DNA from 2 places in the Streptomyces rimosus genome. Region 1 is predicted to be linked to the other one. Evidence: riboswitches for the same ligand, from Rfam matches in the RefSeq annotation. Region 1 holds a riboswitch; the other holds the start of a gene.
The links. A riboswitch is a leader RNA that binds a small molecule or an ion and turns the genes downstream of it on or off. The one in region 1 is predicted to bind cyclic di-AMP.
Positions count from the first base shown of each region.

Region 2: linked by a shared signal. The riboswitch ahead of CP984_RS24445 (transglycosylase family protein) and the one ahead of CP984_RS09880 (M23 family metallopeptidase) in region 1 are both predicted to bind cyclic di-AMP.

Region 1 is NZ_CP023688.1:2,446,946-2,454,904, forward strand. Features, by position in the region: gene CP984_RS09865 (bifunctional acetate--CoA ligase family protein/GNAT family N-acetyltransferase) at 77-2,923, opposite strand; gene CP984_RS09870 (HPr family phosphocarrier protein) at 3,171-3,452, shown strand; gene CP984_RS09875 (GntR family transcriptional regulator) at 3,780-4,472, opposite strand; gene CP984_RS09880 (M23 family metallopeptidase) at 4,696-5,493, opposite strand; cyclic di-AMP (ydaO/yuaA leader) riboswitch at 5,507-5,661, opposite strand; gene CP984_RS43000 (hypothetical protein) at 5,706-5,843, opposite strand; gene CP984_RS09885 (M16 family metallopeptidase) at 5,906-7,273, opposite strand; gene CP984_RS09890 (M16 family metallopeptidase) at 7,294-7,959, opposite strand, start outside.
Region 2 is NZ_CP023688.1:5,632,371-5,640,329, reverse strand. Features, by position in the region: gene CP984_RS24470 (NAD(P)/FAD-dependent oxidoreductase) at 1-947, opposite strand, end outside; gene CP984_RS24465 (Ppx/GppA phosphatase family protein) at 1,395-2,339, opposite strand; gene CP984_RS24460 (DUF501 domain-containing protein) at 2,336-2,872, opposite strand; gene CP984_RS24455 (FtsB family cell division protein) at 2,964-3,413, opposite strand; gene eno (phosphopyruvate hydratase) at 3,592-4,881, opposite strand; gene CP984_RS24445 (transglycosylase family protein) at 5,261-5,953, opposite strand; cyclic di-AMP (ydaO/yuaA leader) riboswitch at 5,957-6,124, opposite strand; gene CP984_RS24440 (LysM peptidoglycan-binding domain-containing protein) at 6,370-7,356, opposite strand; gene CP984_RS24435 (cytochrome P450 family protein) at 7,564-7,959, opposite strand, start outside.

The DNA.
Region 1 (7,959 bases):
CGGGGCGGGTCCGAGCGCCGGTGTCCGGGGCCCGGCCCGGTGTTCGGGAACCGGCCGCGGGTCCGGGCCGCGGTGGTCAGTAGGCGGGCATGCGGCGGGGGCCCAGGTCGGTGGTGGCCGGCGGGCGGGCCAGGCGGACCGTGGCGTCCAGGACGGCGAGGCCGTGGGGTGCGACGACGACCGGCTCCAGGTCGACGCCGACGACCTCGGGGTGGTCGTCGACCAGCCGGGAGACCCGCAGCAGCAGGTCCTCCAGCGCCGCGGTGTCCACCGGCTGGCTGCCACGCCAGCCGAACAGCAGGGGCGCGGTGCGGATGGAGCGTATCTGCTCGGCGACGTCGCGGTCGGTGGCCGGGATGAGGCGGTGCGCGGTGTCGCCGAGGAGCTGCGAGGGGGCGCCGGCCAGGCCGAAGGAGAGGACGGCGCCGGCGGCCGGGTCGATGGCGGCGCGGATGACCGTGTCGACGCCGCGCGGCACCATCGACTGGACGACCGGGCGCAGCTCCGCCGGTTTGCCGAGGAAGTCGGTCAGCTCCGCGTAGGCGCGGCGCAGCTCGGCCTCGCCGGGCAGGTCGAGGCGGACGCCGCCGAGGTCGGGGCGGTGGCGCAGATGGGGTGCGGTGGTCTTCAGGGCGACGGGGTAGCCCAGGCGGGCGGCGGCGCGTACGGCGGTGTCGGGGTCGGGGGCCGGGTGGGCGGGGCGTACGTGGATGCCGTAGCGGGCCAGGAGGGCGTGGGCGTCGTCGGCGGGGAGCGGGACGGAGCGGGTGATGTCGGCGTGCCGCGCGAGCTCGTCGAGGAGCCGGTCGATGTCTTCGCCCGCGGCGGTCTCCTCGATGTCCTCGTACTCCGGGACGCGGCCCGGGTCGGCAGAGTCCCGGCGCCACTTGGCGTACCGCACGGCCTGGGCGAGCGAGCGGACGGCGCGCTCGGCGGCCGGATAGACCGGTATGAGCGGGGCGGGCGGGGGGCCGTCGGGCGTGCCGGACGGGGGCTGCTGGGCTTCCGCGGGGGCCGTCGGGGCGGCGGCCGGTGGCGGGGCGGCGAGCGCGTCGGCGAGGGCGTCCATGGCCAGGTGGACGACGGTGACCGGCTTGGCGGGCACCGCCGACGCGGTGGCCTCGCGGAGCGCGGCGGCGAGGTCGGCGCCCTCGCCCGGGGAGGCGACGCCTTCCTCCCCCACCCAGGGGATGGCCGTGACGACGACGGCGTCGCAGAGGCCGTTGGCCAGGGCGGCGGACAGGGCCGTGCAGAAGTCCGCCGGGGTGGCCGCGGGGGCGAGGACGTGGGGGCGCAGCGGGCGCAGACCTTCGGTGAGGCAGGCGTCGTACGTCAGCAGGGCGAGCGCTTCGGAGTTGCCGAGGATGGCGACGCGGGGGCCGCCCGGCAGCGGCTGGGAGGCCAGCAGCAGCCCGGCGTCGGCCATCTCCGTGACGGTGTCCACGCGGATCACGCCGGCCTGGCGCATCAGGGCGGAGACCGTGCTGTCGGGGATGCGGACCGTGGGGACGGTGTGGCCGAGCGGGGCGGTGCCGGTGTGGCGGGCGCCCTTGGCGACGACGACGGGCTTGACGGCGGAGGTCCGGCGGGCCAGGCGCATGAACTTGCGGGGGTCGCCGATCGACTCCAGGTAGAGGATCGCGACGTCGGTGGCCGGGTCGTCGTACCAGTACTGGAGCAGGTCGTTGCCGGAGAGGTCGGCGCGGTTGCCGGCGGACAGGAAGGTGGAGATGCCGGCGATCGAGCCGTCGCCGGGGCCGCGCCGGTGCAGGCCGCTGAGGAGGGCGATGCCGATGGCGCCGGACTGGGTGAACAGGCCGATGCGCCCGGCGCCGGGCATCTGCGGGGCGAGCGAGGCGTTCAGCCGGACCTCGGGGGCGGTGTTGATCAGGCCGAAGGCGTTCGGGCCGATCAGGCGCATGCCGTACGAGCGGGCCTGGCGCAGCAGGGCGCGCTGCCGCTCGCGGCCCTCGGGCCCGGACTCGGCGTACCCGGAGGAGAGGATCACCAGGCCGCGCACGCCGTGCTCGCCGCAGTCCCGGACCACGCCGGGGACCTGGGCGGCGGGCACCGCGAGCACCGCGAGATCGACGGGCTCGGGGATCTCGGCCACCGAGCGGTGGCCGGGCACGCCCTCGGGGTCGAGGCGGGTGCCGCCCTCGGGGAAGGCGTGGTTGACCGCGTAGACCCGGCCCGTGAAGCCGGAGTCGCGGAGGTTGCGCAGGACGGAGCGGCCGACGCCGCCGGGGGCGCGGCCGGTGCCGACGACGGCGACCGAGCCGGGCGCGAGGAGGCGCTGTACGGAGCGGGCCTCGGCGCGCTGCTCGCGGCCGCGCATGACGGCCATGGACTGCTCGGTGGGCTCCAGGTCGAACTCCAGGCGCACCACACCGTCTTCGAAGGTGCGCTGCTGGGTGTACCCGGCGTCCGTGAAAACCTTGATCATTTTGGTGTTGGCGGGCAGCACCTCGGCGGCGAACCGGCGGATGCCGCGCTCGCGGGCGACCGCGGCGATGTGCTCCAGGAGCGCGGAGGCCACGCCGCGGCCCTGGTGGGCGTCCTGCACCAGGAAGGCGACCTCGGCCTGGTCGTCGCCGGGCTCCTTGGCGGGGCGGCCACGCTCGTCGATGCGGTCGTAGCGGACGGTGGCGATGAACTCGCCGCCGACGGTGGCGGCCAGGCCGACCCGGTCCACGTAGTCGTGGTGGGTGAAGCGGTGCACGTCGCGGTCGGACAGGCGCGGGTAGGGCGCGAAGAAGCGGTAGTACTTCGACTCGTCCGAGACCTGTTCGTAGAAGGAGACCAGGCGCTCGGCGTCGTCGGGGGCGATGGGGCGGATACGGGCGGTGCCGCCGTCGCGCAGCACGACATCGGCTTCCCAGTGGGCCGGGTAGACGCTGGCGCTGTCCGACGTGCTGTGCATGGGGCACAGCGTACGACCCGCCACCGACAACCGGCTCGGCGCGCGCCGCCGCGGGGGTCCGGCGCGGGGGTCCGGGCGGGCCGGGACGCGGCAGGCGGTTCCGGATGGCGGACGTTCCGGCCGTACATCCGTGGCCGGCCGGTACCGTGCCGACGGCCGGTGGCGCACCCCGCCACGGCCTGCCGGAGCACTCCCGGCATCATGAGACACTGGTCTAGACAACTTCGACGACTTGAAGGGCAACACCATGGCTGAGCGCCGCGTCAATGTCGGTTGGGCCGAGGGTCTGCACGCCCGCCCCGCCTCGATCTTCGTTCGTGCTGCCACCGCCTCCGGGGTTCCGGTGACGATCGCCAAGGCCGACGGCAACCCGGTCAACGCGGCCTCCATGCTGGCCGTGCTGGGCCTGGGCGCCCAGGGCGGCGAGGAGATCGTGCTGGCCTCCGACGCCGAGGGCGCCGACGCCGCGCTCGACCGTCTCGCCAAGCTGGTCGCCGAGGGCCTCGAGGAGCTCCCGGAGACCGTCTGAACCGCTTCGCGGATCGAGGTGCGCGCGGCCCCGCCGCGGTGACCGGGTGGACCGGCGCCGGGCGGGGCCGTTGCTTTTGCCTTCTCGCGCGTTCGATACGGCCCTGAGGGCCGTACCGCGATACCGGGTGGGGTTTTACCTCGATACGGCGTGCGGCCTTATCGACTGCCGCGCGCCGGAATCGGGCAGGCCCGGCCAAAGAATTACGTACGGCAATTCACCGCAGCTCGCGATTTCCGGGGCGCACGATTTCCCGAGCGCTCCCCACCCGCGTTACTGCTGCCCTGCCGAAGAATCCGTGTCCCGCTCTTGTATACGGCGGATGTGTTAATTCCGTTCGCTCACCGTGTTGACGGGCTGTTTCGGGTTCCTCACGGCCGGGCCCGGCACGTCGGCCCGCAGCGTGTACGCCCCGCGCGACCGCTCGACATGCGCCGCCATCAGGGCGCGCGCCCGCTCCGCGTCGCCCCGGCCCACCGCGTCCAGCACCGCGCCGTACTCCTCCCAGGAGCGCTCCTCGCGGGCCGGGGGCTCGACCGCGTACATCCACTCGATCTTGCGCCGGAGCTGGGTGAGGAGCGCCGCCAGGCTCGCGCTGCCGGACGCCTGGGCGAGCGTCTCGTGGAACCAGCCGTCCAGTTGGCGCAGCTCGGCGCGCTGGCCGTGCCGGGCGCGCTCCCGGCCCAGCCGGACGATGCCGCGCAGCACCTTCAGGTGCGCGGCGGTGCGGCGGGCGGCGGCGCGGGCCGCGCCCAGCGGCTCCAGCAGGCCGCGGATGTCCAGGAGGTCGGCCGCCTCGCGCTCCGTGAGCGCGGCCACGCAGGCGCCCGCGTGGTGCCGGATGGTGACGAAACCCTCGGACTCCAGCGTGCGCAGCGCCTCGCGCACGGGGACGCGGGAGACGCCGTACCGGCCGGCCAGCAGTTCCTCGATCAGCCGGCTGCCCGGCGGGAGGACGCCGGATACGATGTCGTCCCGGATCGCCGTGCACACCGCGTGCGCGGAAATATGGCCTCGCATCGTCCGTGCCTCCGCCGTCATTCCCGGGAAACGTCCGCCTATTGCCGCCGGGCGGCGGCATTCGTCGTGACTCTATTCGACGGGGACGGGATTTCCGACGGCCACGGCGCATTCATGGATATTTTTTGGCCAGCCGGAAAACCCGGCACCGACGGGCCGCGGTTCCGCAAACGCCGGTGCCCCGGCCGCGAGGGCCGGGGCACCGGGTGGGGACGGGTGTACGTCAGACGTTGACGCCGTGCGAGCGCAGGTAGGCGACCGGGTCCATGTCGGAGCCATACTCGGCCGAGGTGCGGGCCTCGAAGTGCAGGTGCGGCCCGGTGGTGTTGCCGGTGTTGCCCGACAGGGCGATCTGCTGGCCCGGCGTGACGGTCTGGCCGACCGAGACGCTGATGGACGACAGGTGGCCGTACTGGGTGTAGGTGCCGTCGTTCATCTTGATGACGACGTTGTTCCCGTACGCGCCGCCCCAGCCGGCCTCGACGACGGTGCCGGAGCCCACGGCGTGGACGGTGGTCCCGGAGTCGGCGTGGAAGTCGATGCCGGTGTGGCTGCCGGAGGACCACAGGCCGCTGGACGCCTTGTAGCTGGTGGAGACGTAGGAGCCGTCGACGGGGGCGACGTACGTCAGCAGGCGCTTGCGCTCGGCCTCGCGGGCGGCGCGCTCCTCGGCCTCCCGCTGCTTCTTGGCCTCGGCCTCGGCCTTGCGCTTGGCCTCCGCGGCCTGCTGGCGCGCCTCCGCCTCGGCCTTGGCCTGCGCGGCGGCCGCGTCGGCGGCCTCCTGCTGCGCGTCGGCCTGCGCCTCGATCTGCTCGGCGAGCTCGTCACCGAGGACGACGGCCTGGTGGAAGCCGGTGTCGTGGGTGTTCGCCTCGTCCGGGTTGCCCGCCGCCAGTGCCGGGGAGGCGACGGTGGCGACGACGCCGGAGGCGGCGAGCGTGGCTATGCCGGCCAGATTGCGGGTCGCCCGAGCGCTGCGGCTCGGACCACGGTGCTTCCCGGTGCCACGGGTGAACGCCATGGGGTGGCTGTGTCCTTTCCTTCCCTCTCGCCTACCGGGTTAGCTGACGGGTTCGGAGCAGGAAGGTCTCCTACGGGCCCCTCCGGGAAGGCGCCCGATTCACCCCAGGGGACGTGGGTCCCCGGCTCCCCTGGCTCGCGCCGTACGGGGACTCGGCGATGACTGTCCGTGCCGCGGTTGCGGCGGTGATCCCGCGGACAGCCGGATCGACGCTAAACGGGGCCACTTTCGAACGGCAAACAGAACCCCGATTTTGTGCCGTACGCCACACGGTCATCACGCAACCACCCCCCGCAATTGGGACATAAAGAAGATCCAGTGGCACGGGCGCACCACTGGATCCGCTTCATGACATCGCGTCACCCCGGCGGGTCATGACCCGCCGGGGCCGGGCGACGCCCGTGACGGGCCGTCAGCCCTTGACCACCGTCACCTCGCCGATGCCGAGCGCCTTGACGGGCTCCTCGATCTCGGCCGCGTCGCCCACCAGGACGGTCACCAGCCGGTCCACCGGGAAGGCGTTGACGGCCGCGGCGGTCGCCTCGACCGTGCCGGTCCGCGCCAGCCGGACGTACAGCTGCGCCTGGTAGTCGTCCGGGAGCTGCTGCTCGACCTGGTCGGCGAGGGTGCCGGCGACCGCCGCGGCGGTCTCGTACTTCAGGGGCGCGACACCGACCAGGTTCTGGACGGCCACGTCCCGCTCCTCGTCCGTCAGGCCCTCCGCCGCGAGGGTGCGCAGCACCTTCCACAGGTCCTCCAGCGCCGGACCGGTGGAGGCGGTGTCCACCGAGCCGCTGATGGCGAGCATCGCGGCGCCGTCGCCGTCGGCCGAGGAGCGCAGCACCTGGCCGAAGGCGCGCACCCCGTAGGTGTAGCCCTTCTCCTCGCGCAGCACCCGGTCCAGGCGGGAGGTGAGGGTGCCGCCGAGGCAGTACGTTCCGAGGACCTGCGCGGGCCAGACGCGGTCGTGCCGGTCCGGGCCGATGCGGCCGATGAGCAGCTGGGTCTGTACGGCGCCGGGGCGGTCGACGATCACCACGCGGCCGGTGTCGTCGGCCGAGATCGGGCTGGCCTTGACCGGCTCGGCGGGCGAACCCGTCCACGTGCCGAGGCTCTCCGCCAGGGCCGCGTCCACGTCGACGCCTGTGAAGTCGCCGACGATGACGGCGGTGGCCGTGGCGGGGCGGACGTGGGCCTCGTAGAAGGCGCGGACGGCCGCCGCGTCGATACGGGAGACGGTCTCCTCGGTGCCCTGGCGCGGCCGGGACATCCGCGAGTCGGCCGGGAACAGCTCCTTGGACAGGGCCATCGCGGCGCGCCGGGCCGGGTTGGCCAGCTCGTGCGGGATCTCGTCGAGGCGGTTGCGCACCAGGCGCTCGACCTCGCTGTCCGGGAAGGCCGGGGCGCGCAGGGCGTCGGCGAGCAGGCCGAGCGCCTTGTCCAGCCGGGAGGCCGGGACCTCCAGGGAGACACGGACGCCGGGGTGGTCGGCGTGCGAGTCCAGGGTGGCGCCGCAGCGCTCCAGCTCGGCGGCGAACTGCTCGGCGTCGTGCTTGTCGGTGCCCTCGGACAGGGCCCGCGCCATGATCGTGGCGACGCCGTCCAGGCCCTCGGGCTCGGCCTCCAGGGGCGCGACGATGTCGATCTCGACGGCGACGACCTGCTGGCCGGGGCGGTGGCTGCGCAGGACCGTCAGGCCGTTGGGCAGCTGCGCCCGCTCGGGGGCGGGGAACGCCCACGGCTTGGGCTCGCCGCCGGCCGGCTGCGGATGGAAGGTCATCGTGCTGCTGACGGCGTCGCTCACTGGGCCGCCTCCTCGTCGTTGTCCTCGGCGGCGGTCGGCTCGGTCGGCTCGTACACGAGCACCGCGCGGTTGTCGGGGCGCAGCCGGGCCTTGGCGACCTCCTGCACCTCCTGCGGGGTGATGTCCAGGACGCGCCGTACGGCGGTCAGGGCGAGCTGCGGGTCGCCGAACAGGACCGCGTAACGGCACAGTTCGTCGGCGCGCCCGGCGGCCGTGGCGAGCCGGTCCAGCCACTCCCGCTCCAACTGGGCCTGCGCGCGCTCCATCTCCTCGGGGCTCGGGCCCTCCTCGGCGAAGCGGGCCAGCTCCTCGTCCACGGCGCTCTCGATCTCCGGCACCTCGACGCCGCCGGAGGTCTTCACGTCCAGCCAGCCGAGCGAGGGGGCGCCGGCCAGCCGCAGCAGGCCGAAGCCCGCGGCCACGGCCGTACGGTCGCGGCGCACCAGCCGGTTGTACAGGCGCGAGGACTCGCCGCCGCCGAGCACCGTCAGCGCCAGATCGGCGGCGTCGGCCTCGCGGGTGCCGTCCTGTGGGAGGCGGTAGGCGGCCATCAGGGCGCGGGAGGGGACGTCCTCCTCGACGACCTCGCGCAGCTCCTCGCCGATGACGTCCGGGAGGGAGCCGTCGCGGGGCGGCTGCTTGCCCTCGTGGCCGGGGATGGA
Region 2 (7,959 bases), 3.2 Mb from region 1:
CCGACCAGGTCCGGGACCTGGGCGTTGTCGCCGGCGGCCCAGATGTAGTCGGTGCCCTGCACCTGGAGGGTGGCCTGCGTGTCGACGTGACCGCGCGGGCCCAGCGGCAGGCCGAAGCGCGAGAGCGCCGGGTTCGGCTTGACGCCGGCGGTCCACACGATGGTGTTGGAGTCGACCTCCAGGTCGTTGCTCAGCACCACGTGGCCGTCGACGCAGGACTTGGTGCTGGTGCCGAGGTAGATCTCGACCCCGCGGCTCTCCAGGTGCTCCTTGCCGTAGGCGCCGAGCTTCGGGCCGACCTCGGGCAGGATCTTGTCCGCGACGTCGACCAAGATGAAGCGCATGTCCTCGCGCTTGACGTTCTTGTAGTACTTCGCGGCGTCGCGGGCCATGTCCTCGACCTCGCCGACGGTCTCCGCACCGGCGAAGCCGCCGCCGACGAAGACGAAGGTCAGCGCCTTGCGGCGGACCTCCTCGTCGGTCGTGGAGTCGGCCTTGTCGAGCTGCTCCAGCACGTGGTTGCGCAGGCCGATGGCCTCCTCGATGCCCTTCATGCCGATGCCGTTCTCGGCGAGGCCGGGGATCGGGAAGGTGCGGGAGACCGCGCCCATCGCGATGACCAGGTAGTCGAAGGGCAGCTCGTACGCCTCGCCGACCAGCGGCGCGATCGTGGCGACCTTGCGGTCCTGGTCGATCGTGGTGACGCGGCCGGTGAGGACCTCCGCCTTCGGGAGCACGCGTCGCAGCGGCACCACGACGTGGCGGGGAGAGATGCTGCCGGCCGCAGCTTCAGGGAGGAAGGGCTGGTACGTCATGTACGAGCGCGGGTCGACGACCGTGACCGTCGCCTCGCCGTACCGCATCTTCTTGAGGATGCGGCGTGCCGCGTACAAACCTACGTACCCACCGCCTACAACGAGGATCCTGGGACGCTCCGTGGTGCTCATGCAATCGAGTATCCACCCCCACTCGGAGCACCCCTCGTGAGCCCCTTCACAAGGTTGCGGGGGGCGTCTGCTACACTCCGCGCCTTCGTGATCGACGCCATAGCTCCACGGGGGAACCACCGTACCCTCCGAAGCGTTGGACACCCCTGTTGATCAGGGATTGCGACCTCGGGAACGGCTGGACCAGCCGTCCCGTAAGGATCTCTTTAACACCGCTGAAACCGCACATTTTTGCGGCGCCAGGGGCCTACGGCCTCAGAAGTAGGGCCTGGTGCCCGGTTTGTGCGCCCGGTGGGCGGTTTTTTCATGTGAAGAGTTTCACGAAGTTTTTCGCGGAAGGGGGCCTTCAGCGGCTCCGAAGGGGCCTGGAGGGCCCTGGACGGGGCGGCCGGAGGGTGCTCCGGCGCCGCCCGGACGCCAGGCGCCCGGGCGGTCGTTCCGCACGGCTTACGCGCAGCTCCAGGCGATGCCGTCCAGGATGTCGTGCTCCGAGACCACGACCTCCTCGGCGCCGGTCCGTTCCATGATCGACAGGAGGACGAGGGCGCCCGCGGCGATGACGTCCACGCGGCCCGGGTGGATGGCCGGGATCTCGGCGCGCTCCTCGTGGGTGGTGGTGAGGAGGCGGTGGGTGATCTCGCGGACCTGGGTGAGGGGGATGCGGGAGTGGTGGATGGCGGCGGAGTCGTACTCCGACAGGTCCAGGGCGATGGCGGCGACGGTGGTCACCGAGCCGGCCAGGCCGACCAGGGTGCGGGCCTCGGAGAGGGGGACGGTTTCCGCTGCCTGGTCCAGGGCCCGGGCGATGTCGGCCTTTATGGCGGCGATCTGCTCCTCGCCGGGCGGGTCGGCGAGGACCTTGCCGTCCCGTACGAGGTGGCGTTCGGTCATCCGGACGCAGCCGATGTCCACGGAGCGGGCGGCGCGTACGGTGTCCGAGCCGAGGACGAACTCGGTGGAGCCGCCGCCGATGTCGACGACCAGATAGGGCGTCGCCAGGTCGGTGCGGCCGGTCAGCTCCTTCGTGGCCCCGGTGAAGGAGAACTCGGCCTCCTGGTCGCCGGTGATCACCTCGGGCTCGACACCCAGGATGTCCACCACACCGCGTACGAAGTCGTCGCGGTTCTCGGCGTCGCGGGAGGCGGAGGTGGCGACGAAGCGGAGCTTCTCGGCACCCAGCTCACGGATGATCCCGGCGTACTCGCGGCAGGCCGCGAAGGTCCGCTCCAGGGCCTCGGGGGCCAGCCGGCCCGTACGGTCCACGCCCTGGCCCAGGCGCACGATCGTCATCCGGCGGTCCAGGTCCTTCAGCTCGCCGGTCGCCGGGTCGAGGTCGGCGACGAGCAGGCGGATGGAGTTGGTGCCGCAGTCGATGGCGGCGACGCGCTTCATTCGCCCTCTCCTTCGCCCGGCTCCGGGCAGGGGGTCACGCACGGGCCCTTGCGCCACCACTGCGGCAGCATCGCCAGCGCCTCGTCGCCGAGCGGGTTGACGCCGGGGCCCGCCGCCAGCGAGTGGCCGACCAGGACGTGCAGGCACTTGACCCGGTCCGGCATGCCGCCCGCGCTGGGGAAGCCCTTGAGCTCCTCGATCTCGTCGCGGCGCCGGATGTAGTCCTCGTGGGCGGCCCGGTACTTCGCGGCCAGCTCCGGGTCCCGGCCCAGCCGCTCGGTCATCTCCTTCATCACGCCGTTGGCCTCCAGCGTGCCGATCGCGGAGGCCGCGCGCGGGCAGGTGAGGTAGTAGAGCGTGGGGAAGGGGGTGCCGTCCTCCAGGCGCGGGGCCGTTTCGACGACGTCCGGCTGCCCGCAGGGGCAGCGGTGCGCGATGGCGCGCAGGCCGCGCGGCGGGCGGCCGAGCTGTTCCTTGAAGGCCGCGATGTCCGCCTCGGTCGGTTCGGTGCGCTCGGTCTGCGGCGGGGGCATGCGGTGTTCAGACACGGACATGATGCTTTCGGTTGTGTGGTGGTGCCGGGCTGGTGGGCGGGGCCGGGGCGGCTCAGGTGCCTTGGCCAGGCTACTTGTCGGCGGCGTCGAGGCCGTTCCAGATGTTGTCGTACCAGGGCCGTTCCGCGGCGCCCTGGCCCGTGCGCCGCTTCCCGTCGCCGGAGCCGTCCTGGACGATGTAGCCGGTCTCCCCCGGCATGACGTAGTGCAGGTGCAGCCGGGCCTGCTGCCGTACGTACTCGGGGTCCTGCCAGCGGGCCTTCTCGTCGCGCAGCTCGTCGGCGCGCTGCCCGGCCCGCTCGGCCTGGCGGCGCTGGTCGGCGATCTCGGTGCGCTGCGAGAGGTACTGCCGGGTGGGGTAGGCGAGGGCGACGACCAGCGAGCACAGGACCAGGGCGAGCAGCGCCGCGCGGCCGGTCAGGCGGCCGCGGCGGCGCGGGCGGGCGCGCTGGACGCGGGCGGCGGCCTGCTCGCCGAGCGCCTTGAGCCGGGTCGCGGTGGAGAACCGTTCCGCGGACACGTCGCCCTCCCTGGGTGAGCGGCCCGGACCGGTGCGGCCCGGAGCACGTACGTCCCCGGCAACGGTACGGGACCGCCGCCGGGGACGTACGTCATTGACTGCCGCCGGGGCCGCGCGGCCCCGGGCGGATCAGTCCATTCAGCCCTTGCTGTGCTTGTCAGTCCGCGAAGCGCTGTGCCTACTGGTCCGCAAAGCGGAACCGCGGGAAGGCGGAGCGGCCCGCGTACACCGCCGCGTCGTCGAGGATCTCCTCGATGCGCAGCAGCTGGTTGTACTTGGCGACGCGCTCGGAGCGGGCCGGGGCGCCGGTCTTGATCTGGCCGCAGTTGGTGGCGACGGCCAGGTCGGCGATGGTGACGTCCTCGGTCTCGCCGGAGCGGTGCGACATCATGCACTTGAAGCCGTTGCGCTGGGCCAGCTCGACGGCGTCCAGGGTCTCGGTCAGCGAACCGATCTGGTTGACCTTGACCAGCAGGGCGTTGGCGGAGCCCTCCTCGATGCCGCGGGCCAGGCGCTCCGGGTTGGTGACGAACAGGTCGTCGCCGACCAGCTGCACCTTGGTGCCCAGGCGGTCGGTGATGACCTTCCAGCCGTCCCAGTCGTCCTCGAACAGCGGGTCCTCGATGGAGACCAGCGGGTAGGCGTCGACCAGCTCCGCGTAGTACGCGGTCATCTGCTCGGCGGTGCGCTGCTGGCCCTCGAACTCGTAGACGCCGTCCTTGTAGAACTCGGAGGCGGCGACGTCCAGCGCGAGCGCGATGTCCTGGCCGGGGGTGTAGCCGGCCTCCTTGATGGCCTCCAGGATGAGGTCCAGGGCCTCGCGGTTGGAGCCGAGGTTCGGGGCGAAGCCGCCCTCGTCGCCCAGGCCGGTGGCCAGGCCCTTGCCCTTGAGCACCTTCTTGAGGGTGTGGTAGACCTCGGCGCCCCAGCGCAGGGCCTCGGAGAAGGACTCCGCGCCGATCGGGGCGATCATGAACTCCTGGATGTCCACGTTGGAGTCGGCGTGCGAGCCGCCGTTCAGGATGTTCATCATCGGGACCGGCAGCACGTGGGCGTTCGGGCCGCCCAGGTAGCGGAACAGCGGCAGGTCGCTGGCCTCGGAGGCGGCGTGCGCGACGGCCAGGGAGACGCCCAGGATGGCGTTGGCGCCGAGCGAGCCCTTGTTGTCGGTGGCGTCCAGGTCGAACATGGCCTGGTCGATCAGGCGCTGCTCGGTGGCGTCGTAGCCGACCAGCTCCGGGCCGATCTGCTCGATGACCGCGAGGACGGCCTTCTCCACGCCCTTGCCCAGGTAGCGGTTCGGGTCCCCGTCCCGCAGCTCGATGGCCTCGAAGGCGCCGGTGGAGGCGCCGGACGGGACGGCGGCACGGCCGGTGCTGCCGTCGTCGAGGCCGACCTCGACCTCGACCGTGGGATTGCCTCGCGAGTCGAGGATCTCGCGAGCTACGACGACGTCGATGGACGGCACGTTGTCTCCTTCATGGGTGTCTGGAGTTCTGCAGCACGAGCCTAACGGCCTCCCGGGGTTCCGCTCGCCGCCAGCCCGGCCCTTGGGACGAATACACCCGCAAAGCCCCTGTTCACGGGACGTACGGGCGCAATGTTCGCTGAACGGGGAAGTGGGCGCGTGGGTGGTACGGGCCCACGGCGGGGCCGGGCGGCCGGCGGGGAAATGGAGAAGCCCCGCCGCGGCGCGTGCGGGGGTTCACACGCCGTGGCGGGGCGGTCTCACGGGATGAGCGGATTCCCGGTGTGAGCGGCCCGGCCCCGGGCGCGTGCCGTTCCGTACATACCGCCGTACGTACGGGGCGACACGGTCACCCGGGGGCCGTCAGGTTTCAGCGGGCTCAGACGGCCAGCTTCTGACCCGGGAAGATCAGGTTGGGGTTGCCGCCGATGACGGACTTGTTGTTCTCGTAGACCGACTTCCAGTTGGTGCCGTGGGAAGCGGCGATCTTGGCGAGGGTGTCACCGGACTTGACGGTGTAGTTGCCCTTGGGGTTCGACTTCGGCGTCGACTTGTGGGACGGGGCCGGGGTCTTGCGGGCCAGCTCCTCGCCCTGCTTACGGGCCTCGGAGCGCGAGGAGTGCTGCGGCGCCGAGTAGGAGCGCTGCGACTTGTAGGACTTGTGGGAGCCCTGCGAGGAGGAGCCGCCCTCGGCCGTGGCGTTCGAGTTGCCCTTGCCCAGGTGGCCGCCGGCGCAGGTCCAGGCGCCCGGGCCCTGGATGGCGAGCAGGCGCTCGGCCGCGGCGATCTGCTGGCTCTTGGAGGCCATGTCGGCGCGCGGGGCGTACTTGGTGCCGCCGGCGGCCTTCCAGCTGGAGTTGGTGAACTGCAGGCCACCGTAGTAGCCGTTGCCGGTGTTGATCGACCAGTTGCCGCCGGACTCGCACTGGGCGACGGCGTCCCAGTTGTTCGCGGCGGAGGCAGAGGTGGCGCCCATCAGCGGGACGGCCACAGCGGCACCGGCGACGCCGGCCAGCGTGGCGACGCGGACGGCCTTGGACGGACGGCGGTGCTTGCCCTTGGAGTTCAGCATGGTTCGTTTCCTCACCGACGCCTACGAGGTGAGCTGTCGGGTTCGGGCTGTGAGTGGCCCGGCCGCGTGAACCTCCACGCGGCTTCACCCCAAGCCGGCTGTCCCGCTTCCGCGGGCGGGGCCGGCGACTTACCTTGGGTCCCCCGCTCCTGCCTTCGGCGCTGTCGCGACGTATGACCTCCGGCCACCGGCAGGATTCGGCGTGTGGCTGAAGGGCCCGCTTTGGCGAGCGATGAAGACGGTAAACACGAACGGCCCGCCGGTTCAAACCCCTACATCTGAGGCCAGTTGGCCCTCAGACATCACAGGATCATTACATTTCCGCAGGTCGTCGCAGGTTTGGAAACAACGGACAGGGCGGACGGCGGGTTGCCGAACGAGATCCATGTCTCACTTTCACCAAACCGGGTAATTGCTCATGAACCGCTCGGTTCGGCGGTCACATCAAGGCGCTGGCCAGGGTGAATGAGGTCCGGATCGCCCCCGATGACACCTTTGTTGGCTTTGTACAGCGCCGGCCAGCCCCCGGAGACCCCGCGGTCCTCGGCGATCGCTGACAGGTTGTCACCCGGCCGCACGGTGTAGTCGCCGGGCGACGCCGGGTCCGTACGGTGCGCGTCGCCGCCGCGCGACGGGTGCTCCCCGTCCCGTCGGCCCGCGTCACCCGCGCCTCCGGTGCCCGTGGCGGGCCCCTCGTCCTCGCTGGGCTTGCCGCGGTGCTTGCCGCCCTGGGACGGGGGCGTGGTGGGGTCCGTGGCCTTGTCGCCGCCGGGAGTGGCCGGGTCCTGCGTACGGCCCGTACCGGACGGGTCCGGCGTACGGGACGCGTCGCCGCTGCCGGACGGGTCGGTCGGCGACGGCTTCGGCTCCGGGGTCCGCGTGCCGCCGGGCTCGGGGGTTCTGGACGGCGCGCCGGAGCCGGAGGGCGACGGCTCGGCCGGAGTGGAAGGGGAGGGCTTGGAGGAGGGGGTCGAGGAGGAGGGCTCCGGCGACGGGGTGGTGCCCGGGTCCACGTCCGGCTTGCCCCCGCCCTTCTTGAGCCCCGCGTTCACCGCGCAGCTCGGCCAGGTGTCCGGCCCCCGCGCGGCGAGGATCGACTCGGCGACGGCTATCTGCTGCGAGCGGCTGGCCAGGTCGGGGCGCGAGGCGTACGCCGCGCCGCCGTTCGTGTCCCACATCTCCTGGGTCAACTGCAGGCCGCCGTAGAACCCGTTGCCGGAGTTGGCGCTCCACACGCCGCCGCTCTCGCACTGTGCGACCCGGTCCCAGGTGGCGGCGTCGGCCGCCTGCGCGTCGGCGGTGGCGAGCAGGGGCATGGCGAGGGCGCCGCCGACGGCTCCCGCCGTGACGAAGATGGCCGGAGCCTGACGGGGGCGACGGTGTCGGCCGGTCCCGGAGCGCATGCGGTTGCCTTTCGAGCGGCGGTTGAGTTGTCGTCGAAAGGCCGGGACCGTGGGCCGCACGGCCCGCCCCGGCCTTTCAGACGGATGAAAGTAGCGGTGCGGCCCGCTCGTCACAAGCCGGTGTAGCGGAGATCACGCTCAGGTCACGGCCTGACGTGGCGTCACTTCCGTACGGGAGGTGGCGTCACTTCCGCACAAGCGGAACCGTCACTTCCGTACGGGCGTGAACTCCACCGGCAGGGCCCGCAGCCCTCGCATGATCAGCCCGCCGCGCCACCGCAGATCGTCCGGGTCGGCGGCGAGTGCCAGGTCCGGCAGCCGGGTCAGCAGCGTGGCGATGGCGGCCTGGCCTTCGAGACGGGCCAGCGGCGCGCCCAGGCAGTAGTGGATGCCGTGGCCGTATCCGAGGTGCTGATTGTCGCGGCGGCGCAGGTCCAGTACGTCCGGTTCCGCGAAGCGCCGCGGGTCGCGGTCGGCGGCGGCGAGCACGACCAGGACCGGATCTCCCTCGGCGATGCGCTGCCCGCCCAGGGTCAGGTCCCGGGTCGCGAAGCGCCAGGTGGCCAGCTCGACCGGGCCGTCGTAGCGCAGCAGCTCCTCGAC